DNA from 3 places in the Billgrantia hypersalina genome. Region 3 is predicted to be linked to each of the others. Evidence: predicted binding sites of a transcription regulator. Region 3 holds the regulator's gene; each other region holds the start of a gene.
What was found. The regulator sigma-54, encoded in region 3, starts transcription at its own class of promoters, with help from an activator protein. The targets are predictions, from matches to a motif close to TGGCACNNNNNTTGCTNT.
Positions count from the first base shown of each region.

Region 1: a site for sigma-54 is predicted at 2,159-2,176, ahead of glnL (nitrogen regulation protein NR(II)). Genes of this name have one in related genera too.
Region 2: a site for sigma-54 is predicted at 902-919, ahead of urtA (urea ABC transporter substrate-binding protein). Genes of this name have one in related genera too.

Region 1 is NZ_JBMIQI010000010.1:70,109-75,891, forward strand. It holds gene glnG (nitrogen regulation protein NR(I)) at 1-1,010, opposite strand, end outside; gene glnL (nitrogen regulation protein NR(II)) at 1,003-2,049, opposite strand; gene ACOJCM_RS06960 (DUF4124 domain-containing protein) at 2,353-2,922, opposite strand; gene glnA (glutamate--ammonia ligase) at 3,093-4,499, opposite strand; gene ACOJCM_RS06970 (hypothetical protein) at 4,866-5,408, opposite strand; gene typA (translational GTPase TypA) at 5,750-5,783, shown strand, end outside.
Region 2 is NZ_JBMIQI010000003.1:33,726-39,508, reverse strand. It holds gene ACOJCM_RS01130 (tripartite tricarboxylate transporter permease) at 1-683, shown strand, start outside; gene urtA (urea ABC transporter substrate-binding protein) at 1,021-2,346, shown strand; gene urtB (urea ABC transporter permease subunit UrtB) at 2,488-4,104, shown strand; gene urtC (urea ABC transporter permease subunit UrtC) at 4,107-5,246, shown strand; gene urtD (urea ABC transporter ATP-binding protein UrtD) at 5,243-5,783, shown strand, end outside.
Region 3 is NZ_JBMIQI010000018.1:623,499-629,281, forward strand. It holds gene lptC (LPS export ABC transporter periplasmic protein LptC) at 1-526, shown strand, start outside; gene lptA (lipopolysaccharide transport periplasmic protein LptA) at 523-1,047, shown strand; gene lptB (LPS export ABC transporter ATP-binding protein) at 1,055-1,780, shown strand; gene ACOJCM_RS17445 (RNA polymerase factor sigma-54) at 1,936-3,354, shown strand; gene hpf (ribosome hibernation-promoting factor, HPF/YfiA family) at 3,463-3,771, shown strand; gene ptsN (PTS IIA-like nitrogen regulatory protein PtsN) at 3,778-4,248, shown strand; gene rapZ (RNase adapter RapZ) at 4,299-5,249, shown strand; gene ACOJCM_RS17465 (HPr family phosphocarrier protein) at 5,221-5,490, shown strand; gene pmbA (metalloprotease PmbA) at 5,641-5,783, opposite strand, start outside.

The sequences.
Region 1 (5,783 bases), on a different contig from region 3:
ACGTCGGTGGACAGCTCCTTGGCGGCCTCCGCAAGGAAGTGGCGTGCCAGGCGTGGAATGTCCTCGCGCCGCTCCGCCAGCTTGGGCAGATGGACGCGGATCACGTTGAGGCGGTGGAACAGGTCCTCGCGAAAGCGGCCGTCCTCGACCAGCCGCTCGAGGTTCTGGTGGGTGGCGGCGATGATGCGCACGTCCACCTTGACCGGCGTGTGACCGCCGACCCGGTAGAACTCGCCGTCGGCCAGCACGCGTAGCAGTCGCGTCTGGGTCTCGGCGGGCATGTCGCCGATCTCGTCGAGGAACAGCGTGCCGCCGTTGGCCTGCTCGAAGCGGCCCTGCCGGCTTGCCGTGGCGCCGGTGAAGGCACCCTTCTCGTGGCCGAACAGCTCCGATTCGATCAGATCGCGGGGAATCGCCGCCATGTTGAGGGCAATGAAGGGGTGGCTGGAGCGCGGGCTGTGCTGGTGCAGGGCACGAGCCACCCGCTCCTTGCCTGTCCCCGACTCGCCGTTGATCAGCACCGTGATGTGCGAGTGCGACAGCCGGCCGATGGCGCGGAAGACCTCCTGCATGGCCGGCGCCTCGCCGATGATCTCGGCATCGAGCCCCTCGGGTACGCTGACCGGCCGCTTGCGCTCGCGGGCATGCGCCACCGCTCGGCGCACCAGGGCCAGCGCCTCGTCGACGTCAAACGGCTTGGGCAGGTACTCGAAGGCGCCGCCCTGATAGGACGCCACGGCGCTGTCGAGATCGGAGTGGGCGGTCATCACGATCACCGGCAGGTCGGGGTGCACGTCCCGCACCCGCGACATGAGATCCAGGCCGTCGATGCCCGGCATGCGGATATCGGTCACCAGCACATCGGGGGGATCGTCAAGCAAACGGCTGAGCGCCACGTCGGCCCGGTCGATGCACTCGACCTCGAGATCGGGCTGAGCCAGGGCGCGCTCCAGCACCCAGCGTATGGCGCGGTCGTCGTCGACCACCGCGACACGTGCGACATCAGTCATGACGCCTCTCCAACGGAATAAGCAAACGGAATTCGGTATGCCCGGGGCGGGACTCGCACTCGATGAGCCCCTGATGCTGATGCAGGATGCCCTGGGCAATGGACAATCCCAGTCCACTGCCCTCGGCACGCCCCGATACCATGGGATAGAAAAGGGTTTCCTGAAGACTCTCGGGAACGCCGGGGCCGTTGTCGATCAGCGCCACCTCGCAGACCAGACGGTGACGCTCGGCCCCCAGGGTGAACTGGCGGCGCGCCCGCGTGCGCATCATCAGGCAGGGGGCTTCGGTGTCGGCGCTGGTCATCGCTTCCACCGCGTTGCGCGCCACGTTCAGCACCGCCTGAATCATCTGGGCCTCGTCGCCGGGGAAGTCGGGCAGGCTGGGGTCGTAGTCGCGCTCGATCTTCACGCTAGGCGTCTCGGCCAGCAGCAGGGTGCGCACCCGCTCCAGCACCTTGTGGATGTTGAGCGGCTGATGGCGGGCCACCTGGTTGGGGCCCAACATGCTGTCGACCAGGTCGCGCAGCCGGTCGACCTCCTCGACGATGATTCGCGTGAACTCCTGCAGGGCAGGGTCGTCGAGATCGCGTTCCAGCAGCTGGGCGGCACCGCGAATCCCGCCCAGCGGATTCTTGACCTCGTGGGCCAGCCCGCGCGAGAGGACCTTGATCGCCTCCTGGCGGTTGAGCAGGGCTTCTTCACGCGAGATCCGCAGGAGCCGATCGCGCGGCTCCATCTCCACCAGCAGTTCCGTCGATGAGAGCGGGGTGACCGTATAATCGACCGTGACCAGGGTGGCGCCGAGCAGCGTCAGCCGAACTTCACGCTGGGTGAAGGGATGCTGGTCATCGCGCGCCTTGGCCAACACCCCGACCATGCCATCGTCCTCGGCCAGCAGCGCGGCCAGGCTGAGCCCCTTCACCCGACCCAGGCTGATCGCCAGCAAAGCCTCGGCAGCCGGGTTCATCCAACGCAACCGCAGCTCGTCGTCCAGCAGGATAACGGCCGTGGTGAGGTGTTCCATCAGGCGTCGATACATTTACGACCTTCCCTTGGTAAATGGCGAGGGGGCACGGCGCAGCGCCTGCCTCGTGCAGGCGCATCGACGACCCTCGCCATCGCTGCACCTTCCCCGGGCTCCACATCACAAAGCAAGAAGCGCGCCAACCCTATCTGGCGCAGCATGGCGCCGTTTCGGGGCGGACACACCGTATCATTGCGCACCATAATGGTGCATTAGCAGAACAAGTGCTATATCGGAAGGCATGCACCCTCTCCGCTTCGGTGCAACGCGCGGGAGAGGGAGTTGAAGGGAATGGGAGGAATGTTGGCGGTACGAGGCTCAGCCATCGCTACCGGGCGCAAGCGTGGCATCGGCCCGCTGCACATAGAGGGATACCGGCGCGGTACGATGGCGTATCTGCCCCTGCGCATCGAGCAACTCGGCCTGGAGTTCATATTCACCACGCTCGAGGTTGGTGAGCATGAAGGCCCGGGTATGCATGGCGGTCTGGCTCACGCGGCCGTCGACGAGCAACCGTACCCGGTGGTCGGGGCGTAGCGGCGGCTCGATATCCAGCTCCACCTGCAGGTTGCCGGCATAGCTCGCGGGAAGATCCGCCCCGTGCGGCGGCGACTGGATGCGGAAGGTATCGTAGGGCATGAAAGGCTGGCCCGGCGACTCGCTGGCCCGGGGCGTCACACCCTCGGCCCGCGGCGGCTCGCTCCGCCGACCCTCATCCCGCGAAGGGATCACCGTCAGCGGCGCCAGCTCGACCGGCTCGCCGCCGCGCTCGGGGTCATCGGTGAAGATCACGTTGCCCTGCGCGTCGGTGGTGCGATAGATCGTCGTGGCCAGCGCCTCGTGCACCAGCGCCAGGCTCAGTAGAGACAGCACGATCGCCTTGCCCATGAGGACTCTCCCCTTCGCCGGCGAACCGCGCAGCTCCGCTCCCGGTCGGCCGATGTGCCTATGAACGTCTAACCCCCGCCACTTCGCCACTCAGTGTACGACAAAAAAGGGGCTCCGCGATGCGGAGCCCCTCGTGGCGAGCCAGCGGCCATGCCGCCGGACGCGACAGCTTAGCAGCTGTAGTACATATCGAACTCGATCGGATGCGTGGTCATGCGGATCCGCTCGACGTCTTCCATCTTCAGCTCGATGTAGGCATCGATCATGTCGTCGGTGAACACGCCGCCCTCGGTGAGGAAGGCGCGGTCCTTATCCAACGCCTCCAGGGCCTGGTCCAGGCTATGCGCCACGGTCGGCACCTTCTTGCCCTCTTCCGGCGGCAGGTCGTAGAGGTTCTTATCCATCGCATCGCCGGGGTGGATCTTGTTCTTGATGCCGTCGATACCGGCCATCAGCATGGCGGCGAAGCACAGGTAGGGGTTGGCGGTCGGGTCGGGGAAGCGAAGCTCGACGCGCTTGCCCTTGGGGCTCGCGGTGTACGGGATGCGGATGGAGGCCGAGCGGTTGCGCGCGCTGTAGGCCAGCATGACCGGCGCCTCGAAGCCCGGCACCAGACGCTTGTAGGAGTTGGTGGAAGCGTTGGCAAAGGCGTTCAGGGCACGAGCGTGCTTGATCACGCCACCAATGTAGTAGAGGGCCATTTCAGACAGCCCAGCGTACTGGTCGCCGGCGAACTGGTTCTGGCCATCCTTCCAGAACGACTGGTGCACGTGCATGCCGCTGCCGTTGTCGCCGACCAGCGGCTTGGGCATGAAGGTCGCGGTCTTGCCGTAGGCGTGAGCCACGTTGTGGATCACGTACTTCATTTCCTGAACTTCGTCGGCCTTCTTCACCAGCGTGTTGAACTTCACGCCGATCTCGTTCTGGCCGGCGTTGGCCACCTCGTGGTGGTGCACCTCGACGGTCTGGCCGATGGCTTCCAGGGTGTTGCACATGGCGCCACGGATGTCATGGAAGCTGTCGACCGGGGGCACCGGGAAGTAGCCGCCCTTGACGCGCGGACGGTGCGCCAGGTTGCCGCCCTCGACCTGACGGTCGGTGGACCAGGCGCCCTCTTCGGAGGTGATCTTGTACATGGCACCTTCGATATCGGCCTTCCAGTGCACCTCGTCGAAGATGAAGAACTCGGGCTCGGGTCCGAAGAAGGCGGTATCGCCCAGGCCAGTGGACTGCAGGTAGGCCTCGGCGCGCTTGGCGATGGATCGCGGGTCGCGCTCGTAGCCCTGCATGGTGGCCGGCTCGATGATGTCGCAGCGCAGCACCAGGGTGGCGTCCTCGGTGAACGGGTCGAGGAAGGCGGTGCCGTCTTCCGGACGCAGGATCATGTCGGACTCGTTGATGCCCTTCCAGCCGGAAATCGAGGAGCCGTCGAACATCTGGCCGTTCTCGAAGAATTCCTCGTCCACGTCACGGGCCGGAATGGTGACGTGCTGTTCCTTGCCCCGCGTGTCGGTGAAGCGCAGGTCCACCCACTTCACATCGTGTTCTTCGATCAGGGCGAGAGTCTTGGCTGACATGTATGTCCTCCGTTTGAGCTGTGGCTCGATTCGTTTGGCTGAAGACCACTGGCGCTGGTTGAATCCAGCGCCTGTTGTAGCACGCTGTGGGCCAGGCTGCCCACGATCGCCATGCAGGGCATGGAGAGCTGACCGTCTTGATGCAGAAGCCGTGCCAAAATTGCACCAAGCAAGACCTGGATTAGGCTACTTTTTGTTTTGAAAGGGAAATAAACCACCGCCGACTGCACCTCATTGCACCAGGCCCGCCCTCAGCCTGACGCAGGTACCAAGAAAGCGCAAAAAAGAGCACCGCTTTGGTGCATGGAGAATGGATATGCACCAAGAAAGAGCGAACGAAGGAGGAGGGGGAGCAGCGCGCCGGGATCAGCCGCCGTGGAACACAACGCGGGCCTGGCAGGCGCGCAGCCGTTCGAGCAGATCGGGCAGCGCATCGCAGCCCAGCTGCGGGTCGAAGCCGCCGATACGCTCGAACCATTCGCGAGCCACCCAGAAGGTATCTCGGGGAGAGGTCTTGTGCAGCCAGCTCCACCATCGCCTCGTACGACGCTGGCGATACAGCGGAGAGACGGCAGCATCCCATTTCCTGCCCAATTCGAACTCCGCCATCCGCTGGCTCAACCAATCAATGGCATGGCACGCCCCGAGCCCGGGAAACATCAACACCTCCCCATGGCTGGCCCCAACGGCCGCGTTCAAACGTCGCCCCAAGGTCGGCGCACTGCACGGCAGCAGTATCGCCTGGTGGCGACGAGCCAGATCCGGCAGGCGCCGGTCGCCGGTATCATCCACCAGCAGCAGCTCATATCCGCCTTGCCACTGTCTTGCCGCCTGCCCGAGGCTGAGCAGGTTGTGAGGCAGTTGCGCTCCTGCGGTTCGGGCATCGAGGAAGACGCTGGGTAAAGTCATCGCTCAGGCTCCACGAAGAGAGGGCTAACCGACCGGCACGCGGAAGGAAGTTACGAACTGTGTGGATTAAGTTTAGAAAAGTATACAGATGTACCCTTGCTGAATTTTTCCCCACTGCGTTGTCCAACTCTTGCCCGGTTGCAAGGGCTGGCGTTAGTGTCCGGGCTCCTCAAGCTGAGGGGAACGCACCACGCCGCGGGCTGATAGCGCTATAATGCGAGGTTGTGCTATTCCCCTTCCCCGCTTATCTGTACAATGCGCCACCACTCCCCTACCCCGCGCCTAGGGTACGTCTTTGAGATGTGTACATAGGTGCGTACCTGTTGATGAGTCACCCCCCTATGAACACAGCTGTAACCCCCTCTCGTATCGAGA
Region 2 (5,783 bases), on a different contig from region 3:
AGAAGGTGGTGGGCAAGAAGGGCTTCTTCGGGCAGGGCGACCCGCGCGGCGTGGCCGGCCCCGAGGCGGGCAACAATGGCGCCTCGAGCGGTGCCCTGGTGCCCATGCTGACACTCGGCGTACCGGGCAGCGGCACCACGGCGGTGCTGCTGGCGCTGCTGATCTCGCTCAACATCACCCCCGGCCCGCTGATGTTCACTCAGAACGCGGACATCGTGTGGGGCGTGATCGCCGCGCTGCTGATCGGCAACTTCCTGCTGTTGCTGCTCAACATCCCGCTGGTGGGGATCTTCGTCAAGCTGCTCTCGGTACCGCCGATGTACTTGCTGCCGAGCGTGACGATGATCGCTTTCGTCGGCATCTACTCGATCAGCAACACCACCTTCGATCTCTACTTCATGGTGGCCTTCGGCGTCGCCGGCTATGTGCTGCGCAAGCTGGAGATCCCATTGGTCCCGATCATCCTGGGCTTGTTGCTGGGGCCGGAGATGGAGAAGAACCTGCGTCATGCCATGGACATCTCCGATGGCGACTGGACCATCCTGTGGCACAGCGGCCTGGCCGTCGGGCTTTGGGTGTTCGCGATCCTGGGGTTGGTCCTGCCTTATATTGTCGGGCCCATCCTGCGCCGCCGGATGAGAGTGGCGCAGGAGGCGACAGCCGGCAGTCCGGAAAGCGACTGAAGCAGGATTCCTGTCGAACAGCGGGGGCGTCGAGCGATCGACGCCCCCGTTGCGTTGTGGCCTCGTCAAACCGGTGCATGCCATGCACCAAGCTCTCGTTGGCGGGTGCGTCGGGCACGCTGGCCTGCACCCGACTGGTGCGTCAGGCACATGAGTCGTCGCTTCTTGCTAAAGGCAACCCCTGGTCTATCAAGTAATTTTTACCGCTTGGCGCATCATGGCGTGGACCTTGCTAAGTCTGGTGGCATCGCGCATCGCTGCCAAGCAGCACCTGCCATCACAACGAGTCCCTCCCCCAGGAGGGCGCAAGGAGATTCATGTGAAAGCTTCCCGCATCATGCCTTTCCCGCTTCGTCCCGCGGCCACCGCGTTGGTGTCGGCGCTCGCCTTCGGTGCCGCTGGCCAGGCGCTGGCCCAGGAGGAGCCCATCAAGGTGGGTATCCTTCACTCGCTGTCCGGCACCATGGCGATCAGCGAATCGACATTGAAGGACACTGTCGAAATGCTGATCGAGCAGCAGAACGCGCAGGGCGGCCTGCTCGGTCGTCAGCTTGAGGCGGTGGTGGTCGACCCGGCCTCCAACTGGCCGTTGTTTGCCGAGCGCGCCCGCGAACTGCTCGAGCAGCATGAGGTGGACGTCGTATTCGGCAACTGGACTTCGGTATCGCGGAAGGCGGTGTTGCCGGTGTTCGAGGAGCTCAACGGCCTGCTTTTCTACCCGGTGCAGTACGAGGGCGAGGAGTCGTCCGAGAACGTCTTCTACACCGGTGCGGCACCCAACCAGCAGGCGATCCCGGCGGTCGAGTACCTGATCAACGAAGTGGGTGTGGAGCGCTTCGCGCTGCTCGGCACCGATTACGTTTACCCGCGCACCACCAATCGCATCCTCGAAGCCTTCCTCAAGGAGGAGCACGGCATTGCCGACGAGGACATCATGATCAACTACACGCCGTTCGGTCACTCCGACTGGCAGAACATCGTCTCCGAGGTGCGCCGATTTGGCAGCGAGGGCAAGAAGACGGCGGTGGTCTCGACCATCAACGGCGATGCCAACGTGCCGTTCTACCGCGAGTTGGCCAACCAGGGCATCGACGCGGCGGATATCCCGGTCATTGCCTTCTCGGTGGGCGAGCAGGAACTCTCCGGCATCGACACCGACCCGCTGGTGGGTCACCTGGCGGCATGGAACTACTTCATGAGCGTGGACAGCGATGCCAACTACGACTTCATCGATGCCTGGATCGACTATGCCGGCGACGAGGAGGCGGTGACCAACGACCCCATGGAAGCTCACTACATCGGCTTCAACATGTGGGCCGAGGCGGTGCGCAAGGCGGGTACCACCGACGTCGACGCGGTCAAGGACGCCATCATCGGCGTGACCGTGCCCAATCTCTCCGGGGGCTATGCGGCGATGATGCCCAACCACCACATCACCAAGCCGGTGCTGATCGGGGAAGTGCAGGACAACGGTCAGTTCGACATCGTTTGGCAGACGCCCTCCACCGTGGCCGGTGATGCCTGGTCCGACTACCTGCCCGGCTCCCGCGACCTGATAGCCGATTGGCGCAAGCCCATGGAGTGCGGCAACTTCAACGTGGCCAACGGTCGCTGCGGTGGCAGCACGGCCGCCGAAGAGGCCGAAGCGGCACTGGCCGAGTAAGCCCGCATCCCCCGCTGCAAAGCAGCGGGGGAGCACGCCTGGTTAACGATTCCGAGGAACGCTCCGATGAGATACCCCCCCATGCCCGGGCCAACGGCGGCCGGGGCGAGGGCCGGCAGCGGCGATCGCGCGCCCGTGACGATGGGCCCGTGGCTGCGGGTTCTCGCGCTGGCACTGACGCTTGCGCTCGGCCTGACCCTTGCCACGTCCGCCAAAGCGCAGGCCGCGCCGGATGCGAGCGATGCCGTGGCCATCGAACTGCTGGAGGCACTTGATGTGTCGTCCTTTCCGGCCAAGGGCGAAGGCATCGAGGCCATCGTTCGCAGCGACGATCCCCGTGCCCGCGACTGGCTGCAGGCGCTGCTCGACGGCCGCCTCCAGCGCACCGAGGACGGTCGCTTCGTGGTGGTGCTCGACAACACCGGACGCGAATGGCCGGTAGAGGACGCCCTGACCGGCGAGGCGCTTGGCGAGATGTCGCGTCGCGAGCTGGATCGCATCGGCATCAACAATGCGCTGCGCAACCAGTTGCGCAGCGCGATCGCCGTGGTCGATCTCTACGCCGCCGATACCGGCTTGCGCCGCGCTTCCGCAGAGCGACTGCTGGGCGAGGTTGACAGCGACCTGGCCGAACCGCTGGCCGAGGTGATCGAGGACGAGGAGGATGCCGAGGTGCGTGATCGCCTGGTTCAGGCCCTGGCTATCCATCGTCTGGAACAGGGCGAGGTCGAAGCGGTCCAGGATCTTCGCGGTAGTCTGCATCCACGGGTGCGGGTGGCACTCAATCGAGCCGCCAATGGCGATGATCCCGTCGTGGCCGATGCCGCACGCGCCGCCCTGGCCGACATCGAGCAGGTGCTCAAGGTGAATCGCGCGGTCGAGACGCTCTATTTCGGCCTCTCGCTCGGCTCGGTGCTGGTGCTGGCGGCCATCGGGCTGGCCATTACCTTCGGCGTGATGGGCGTGATCAACATGGCCCACGGCGAGCTGATCATGCTCGGTGCCTATACCACCTGGGCGATGCAGAAACTGCTGCCCGGCCAGCCGGGGCTGGCCTTGATCCTGGCGATTCCCGCCGGCTTCCTCGTGGCGGCGCTGGCCGGCATCGCCATCGAGCGAGGCGTCATCCAGTTCCTCAAGGGGCGGCCGCTCGAAACCCTGCTGGCGACCTTCGGTATCAGCCTGATTCTTCAGCAACTGGTGCGTACCGTCATCTCGCCGCTCAACCGCACCGTGGTCACACCGGAGTGGATGAGCGGTTCCATTGCCATCAACGACGCCTTGTCGTTGACGCTCAATCGCTTGTACGTGCTGGGCTTCGCCCTGGTGGTGTTTGCCGCCTTGATGCTGATCATGCGCCGTACCCGGCTGGGCCTGGAGGTGCGGGCGGTGACACAGAACCGGACCATGGCACGCTCGATGGGCATCCGCGCCACGCGAGTCGACATTCTCACCTTCGCCCTGGGTTCCGGCGTGGCGGGGCTGGCCGGCGTGGCGCTCAGCCAGCTCACCAACGTGGGCCCCAACCTGGGCCAGAACTACATCATCGACTCCTTCATGGTGGTGGTGTTCGGCGGCGTGGGCAATCTCTGGGGCACGCTGGTGGCGGGACTGTCGCTGGGCGTTATCAACCAGGTACTGGAACCCTGGGCCGGCGCCGTGATGGCCAAGATCATCGTGCTCGTGTTCATCATCCTGTTCATTCAGAAGCGCCCGCGCGGACTCTTTCCGCAGAAGGGCCGGGCAGCGGAGGGCTGACAATGCAATCGCGATTCTGGCTATTGAGGCCGTTCGGCGAACGCTCGACGCTGATCTTTCTCGGTGTACTGCTGGCGGTGATGACGCTGGTGACGGTGCTGCACGTGGTCGTGCCGGCAGGTCATCCGCTTCATGTCAGTGCTTATACCGTTAACTTGTTCGGCAAATACCTAAGCTACGCGCTGCTGGCGGTGGCGGTGGACCTGGTGTGGGGCTATCTGGGGATCCTCAGCCTGGGTCATGGCGCCTTCTTCGCCCTGGGCGGCTACGCCATGGGCATGTACCTGATGCGCCAGATCGGTGACCGAGGCGTCTATGGCCATCCCGTACTGCCCGACTTCATGGTGTTCCTCAACTGGGACAGCCTGCCCTGGTACTGGCACGGCTTCGACATGGCCGGGTTCGCCTTTCTCATGGTGCTGCTGGTGCCTGGAGCGCTGGCGCTGGTGTTCGGTTTCCTGGCGTTCCGCTCGCGTGTCACCGGCGTCTACCTGTCGATCATCACCCAGGCGCTGACCTTCGCCCTGATGCTGGCCTTCTTTCGCAACGAGATGGGCTTCGGCGGCAACAACGGGTTGACCGATTTCCGCGAGATCCTGGGCTTCAACCTGCGCAGCAGCGACACCCGGCTGGGGCTGTTCCTGGCCACCGGCACGGCGCTGGCGCTGGGCTACCTGCTGTGTCGGGCGATCGTGACGAGCAAGCTGGGCCGGGTCTGCGTGGCCACCCGCGACGCCGAGGCGCGCACGCGTTTCCTCGGCTACCGAGTCGAGCGTTTCCAGCTGTTCGTGTTCGTGGTCTCGGCCATGCTGGCCGGCCTGGCCGGCGCGCTCTACGTGCCACAGGTGGGCATCATAAATCCCAGCGAGTTCTCGCCGCTGTTCTCCATCGAAATCGTGCTGTGGGTGGCGCTGGGCGGCCGCGCCACGCTCTACGGGGCGGTGATCGGGGCGATACTGGTCAACTACGCCAAGACCGTCTTCACTGGCGTGATGCCCGATGCCTGGCTGTTTGCCCTCGGCGGGCTGTTCGTACTGGTCACGGTTTTCCTGCCGCGTGGCGTGGCCGGGTTGCTGGCGTTGAAGCTTGGGCGCCGCCGAGAAGGTGGCGGTTCGTTAACTGGCAGGGAGGTGTCGGCATGAGCTTTCTCGGTTCACTGGCCGATCGCGATCGAGTCTTCGACTTCCTGGTGCCGGTTCCCTCGCCCGTTGACGTACGCCATGGCCCAATTCTCTATCTCGAAGACGTCACGGTCAGCTTCGACGGTTTCAAGGCGATCAATGGTCTCAACCTGACGATCGACGATGGTGAGTTGCGCTGCATCATCGGTCCCAACGGGGCCGGCAAGACCACCATGATGGACATCATTACCGGCAAGACACGACCCGATACCGGCCAGGTATGGTTCGGCAGCCGCCACGATCTGCTGACGAAGAATGAGCCACAGATCGCTGGCCTCGGCATCGGCCGCAAGTTCCAGAAACCCACGGTGTTCGAGGCGTTGACCGTCTTCGAGAACCTCGAGCTCGCCATGGCGGCGGACAAACGCATCCTGCCTACGCTCACTGCACGCATGAGCGGCGAGATTCGTGATCGCATCGATGAGGTACTGGCTACCATTGGCCTGTCGGAACTGCGCGAGCGGCAGGCAGGCATACTTTCGCACGGCCAGAAGCAGT
Region 3 (5,783 bases):
GGAGCCCGTGACCGGACCGGTGCCCACCGACGAGGCCGGTGAGCCTGACTACTTCCTCGAAGAAGCACGCGTGACCCGCTTCGACGCCGAGGGTCGACCGCACCAGCGCCTGGAGAGCCCGCGCCTGGTCCATACGCCTCATGACGACGTCACCCGTGCGGTCACGCCGCTGGCCCACATGATCGACCGTGAAGGCCGGCTATGGGTGGCAAATGGCAATGAAGGCCGTCTCGGTCCGGGCGGAAATCCCCTGACCCTTTCCGGCGACGCCCGGCTGCTTGCCCCCGAGGAGCGCTGGCAGCTCGATACCGAAACCCTGCATTTCGACGCCGACCTGGGACACGCCTGGAGCGAAACGTCCGCCCTGCTGCAGCAGCCGCCGCAACGCATGCGCGGCGAGCGCTTCGATGCCTGGATCCATGACAACCGGGCGCGATTGACCGACAATGTCCGCGGCTTTCATCCCCCGGAAAACGCCCAACCGGGGCGGGCCAATGCAGACACCCAAGAGGATTCCACGCCATGAAGCGATGCAAGCTCCCGACCGCCCGACTGCTGTTCACCCTGGCGCTGGCCGGCATGGTGTGGGGGATGCCGGCCATGGCACAGCAACGCGATGCCGAGCAGCCCGTCGAGGTCGAAGCCGACCGGCTCGACCTCGATGACAGCGCCGGCACTGCCATCTATACCGGTAACGTCGACATTCGCCAGGGCACCATGCGGCTGACCGGCGATCGCGTCGAGATTCATCGCAACGCCGCGGGCGAACTCTCCCGTGCCACGGCGCGTGGGCAGCGCGCCTATATCGAGCAGCAACCCGACCCCGACCAGCCCGTGGTACGCGGCTGGGGAAGAACCATCATCTATCACGTGGCCGAGCGCCGGGTGGAGCTCATCGACCGGGCCGAGCTGCACCAGGGCGGCGACACCTTCGAAGGCGGCTATCTCGAATACTTCCTCGACCGCCGCGTCGTCCAGGCCCGCGCCGAGGGAGAAGGGGTAGAGGGGAACCAGCGTATCCGAATGACGCTGCAGCCGGAGCGCTGAAATGGCGATGAAAACCCTGAAAGCTCATCATCTGGCCAAGAGCTACAAGCGGCGCCGCGTGGTGCACGACATCAGCCTCTCCATCCAGCAGGGCTCGGTGGTGGGTCTGCTTGGCCCCAACGGGGCCGGCAAGACCACCTCGTTCTATATGATCGTGGGCCTGGTCAAGGCGGACGCCGGCGAGGTCTTCATCGACGACCTGGATCTCTCGCGCAGCGCCATGCACGAGCGAGCCCGGGCAGGCATCGGCTACCTGCCCCAGGAGGCATCGATATTTCGCAAGCTGTCGGTAGCCGACAACATCATGGCCATTCTGGAAACACGCAGGGACCTGGATCGCCGAGGCCGGCATGCGAGACTCGAGCAGCTGCTGGAAGACTTCCACGTCACTCACATCCGCGACAACCTGGGCATGAGCTTGTCGGGCGGCGAGAGACGACGGGTCGAGATCGCCAGAGCGTTGGCAACCGAGCCGGCGTTCATCCTGCTCGATGAACCCTTCGCCGGGGTCGATCCGATCTCGGTTGGCGAGATCAAGAGCATCATACGACAGCTCAAGGCTCGCAATATCGGTGTACTGATCACCGACCACAACGTACGCGAGACACTCGACATCTGTGATTCCGCCTATATCGTCGGCGACGGCCAGATCATTGCCGACGGGGACGCCGAGGCCATTCTGGCCAACCGGCGGGTGCGGGAGGTGTACCTGGGTGAAGATTTTCGGCTATAGCCACTTTTTCTCTGAGCAACCTCTTGATCGGCAAGCGCATATACTGTAAAGGCATGAATATTGCCGATGGCATGCTTATTGCAGAGCTTATCCTTGCAAGTCATCGCCCGGCGGTCTAGGGTAGAGCTTCCCCGGCAGATGAGCCCGTTATCCTCATGGCCATGAAAGCATCCTTGCAACTACGGGTCGGCACCCAGCTGACCATGACACCGCAACTGCAGCAGGCTATCGCCCTGCTGCAGCTCTCGACACTCGACCTGCGTCAGGAGATACAGCAGGCGCTCGAGTCCAATCCCATGCTGGAGCTTGACGACGGCTTTGGCGAACAAGCGGTCGGCCAAGCCGAGAGCGACGACTGGGCCAGTGAAATCCCCAGCGAACTGTCTACCGACAGCGACTGGACGGATACCTATCCCGATCATGCCATGAACTCAGGCAGTAGCGGTGAAGGACCGGATTTCGAACGCCAGGCGTCGGGGCAGACACTCGCCGGCCACCTGATCTGGCAATTGGCGATGACCGATCTGAACGAACGCCAGCGCCAGATCGCTGAAAGCCTGATCGATGCGGTCGACGGCACGGGCTATCTGGCCCAACCGCTGGAGGAGATTCGCGACGGGCTGCGCCAGCAGGGGCTCGAAGGGCTGCCGACCCGTGAAGTCGAGCAGATACTACTGCGCCTGCAACAGTTCGAGCCTACCGGCGTCTTCGCTCGCGACCTGCGCGAATGCCTGATGTTGCAGTTGGCCACGCTGCCCGACGATACGCCTCTGCTACCTCAGGCGCGGCGCCTGGTTCGACAATTCCTCGAGGCACTGGCAGCCGATGATCGCCGCCTGCTCAAGCGCCGCCTGGGGCTTGACGACGAGTCACTCGACGATGTCATCGCCCTGGTGCGCTCGCTGGACCCGCGCCCGGGCAGCGCCTATGCCGAGGTCGGCAGCAATTACATCACGCCGGACCTGATCGCCTATCACGATGAGTCGGGCTGGCGTGTGGAGCTCAATGCAGAGGCGCTTCCGCGGCTGCGCATCCAGCCCGACTACGTTGCCCTGGTGCGGCGCGCGGACAAGAGCCAGGACAACCAGTTTCTCAAGGATCACCTGCAGGAGGCACGCTGGCTCATGAAGAGCCTGGCGAGCCGCAACGATACGCTGCTGCGCGTCGGGCGCGAAATCATGGCACGCCAGATCGACTTCCTCGAACAGGGCGAGGAAGCCATGAAACCGCTGGTGCTGGCGGACATCGGCCAGGCGGTCGACATGCACGAGTCGACGATCTCTCGGGTGACGACACAGAAGTTCATCCACACGCCCCGTGGCGTCTTCGAGTTGAAGTACTTCTTTTCCAGCCAGGTCGGCGGCAACGGTGACGGCGATGCTCACTCAAGCACGGCCATCCGCGCCCGAATTCGCAAGCTGATCGCCGACGAACCGCCACGCAAGCCGCTCTCCGACAGCCGCTTGGTGGAACTGCTGGCCGACGATGGCATACAGGTGGCACGCCGGACCGTTGCCAAGTATCGTGAAGCACTGGGAATCCCTTCCTCGAGCGAACGCAAGCGTTTTCGCTGAGCCCAGAGCGAAGCGTTGACGCCGGGCAAGGCCTTCGTTCGGAGGGGTTTGCAGGGAGGCAAAAAGGGTTACAATCGTACTACCACACGAAGGACGAAGGAGCTTGTCATGCAAGTCAACATCACCGGCCATCATGTTGAGCTGACCGATTCGCTGCGTGACTATGTGAGCGAAAAGCTGAACCGCGTCCAGCGACATTACGACAATATCACCAATGTTCAGGTCACCCTCTCCATCGAGAAGGAGCGCCAACAGGCCGCCTGTACGCTGCACGCCGCCGGTGCCGATCTGCACGCCGAAGCTTCCGATCCCGACATGTACGCCGCCATCGATGCGCTGACCGACAAGCTCGACCGCCAATTGGTCAAACACAAGGAAAAGGCCCAGGCCCGCGCCCAGGGCGCCGGCATTCGCTGAGACGCCATGACACTGGAAACCATCCTGCCCCCGGAGCGTGCCCTGTTCGACGTTCCCGGGGGCAGCAAAAAGCGGGTGCTGGAGTTCTTCAGCACTTTCATTGCGCAGAACACCCCGAGCCTCGACAGCCAGGAGGTCTTCGGCAGGTTGATCGGTCGCGAGCGGTTGGGTAGCACCGGCATCGGCAATGGCGTGGCTATTCCGCATGCGCGCAACCCTCACTGCCATAGCCCGGTAGCCGCCTTCCTCAAGCTGGCCGAGCCCATCGACTTCGATGCCATCGACGGCGAGCCGGTGGACCTGGTCTTCGTGCTGCTGGTACCCGAGGAAGCCGACGACACGCATCTGTCGCTGCTGAGTCAGGTTGCCAGCGTAATGAACGATTCCGAAACACGTGCGCGGCTGCGCAAGTGCAAAAGCCAGCGTGAACTTCACCAGGGCCTCATCGAGGCCATTCGACGACACTCTTCGGCCTGACCCCTCCTCCCTAGACGCCGCTCGGCCAGCCCCTGATCAGGAGAAACGCCATGCAGCTTGTGATCATCAGCGGCCGTTCAGGCTCCGGTAAGTCGATCGCACTGCAAGCGCTCGAGGACATCGGTTACTACGCCATCGATAATCTGCCGGCGATGCTGCTCGGCTCTCTTGTCGAGGAACTGCGCCATGCACCCTCGATCCAGAACTCGATTGCCGTGAGCATCGATGCCCGCAATCTGCCTCACGCCCTGGAGCGCTTTCCACGTCTGCTGGAGGAACTGCGCAACAAGCAGGTCGACTGCCAGGTCATCTATCTGACCACCGATGCCCGCATTCTGCTCGAGCGCTATTCCGCCACCCGTCGCCGCCACCCGCTGACTCGCGGCCGGGACATGACCCTGAACGAAGCCATCGAGTCGGAAGACACCACGCTGAGCGACATACGTAACCTGGCGGATCTGGTCATCGACACATCGCGGCTGTCGGTCCACGACCTGCGCGGCCGCATTACCGAGCAGGTGGCCAGCCACCGTGCCGATCAGCTGACCCTGACGGTGGAATCGTTCGGTTTCAAGGGCGGCGTGCCACTCGATGCCGATATCGTGTTCGATGCCCGTTGCCTGCCCAATCCGTACTGGGACCCGCGACTGCGCTCGGCTACCGGGCGGGAGCCCAGCATCGTGGCGTTTCTGGAGCAGTATCCCCTGGTTCATCAAATGCTCGACGACATAACCGCCTGGGTCGACCGCTGGCTGCCGGCGTATCGCGACACTCACCGCAGCTACCTGACCGTTGCCATCGGTTGTACCGGGGGTCAGCACCGCTCGGTGTACCTGGCCGAGCGCCTGGCGCATCACCTGGCACGTCAGCAGCCTGACGTGCGGCTGCGCCATCGTGAACTCGGCATCCATACTCCGTTTACCTCAGCGCAGGAGCTGACCGGCCCATCGTCTGAACGCAAGGATTCTGAGCGTGCCCAGCCGCAAGCTGACGCTGAATAACAAACGCGGCCTTCACGCCCGCGCTGCCACCAAGCTGGTGCAGTGCTGTCAGCCCTTCGATGCACGTGTCATCGTCAGCCGCGGGCCGCAACAGGCCGATGCCAGCAATATAATGGCACTGCTGATGCTGGGCGCCCCGTGCGGCACCGAGCTGGAGGTCAGCGCCGAGGGAGAGGAGGCCGAAGCGGCGCTGGAGGCCATTGAAGCCCTGTTCGACGCCCGCTTCGAAGAGGATTATTAGGAAATAGAGGAATGGCTGCCATTCGGCCATGCAGCGCTGAAGCCCGCTTCGCAATGCTCGTTTAGGTTCCCTAAATTCCGCTTGCTCATCGGGCTTCGCCTGTCCATCGCTCGCTCATTCCCGCCGATTCTGCGGTAAGGCATATCCGGTTCAGCTGCCGGCCACGGTCATTTCGTCGATCAGCCAGCTGCCGGTATGGATGCTGCCGCGAGTATCAATGTCGTTGCCTACGGCCTGCAGCCCCTGGAACATCGCCTCGAGGTTACCCGCGATGGTAAATTCCTCGACCGGAT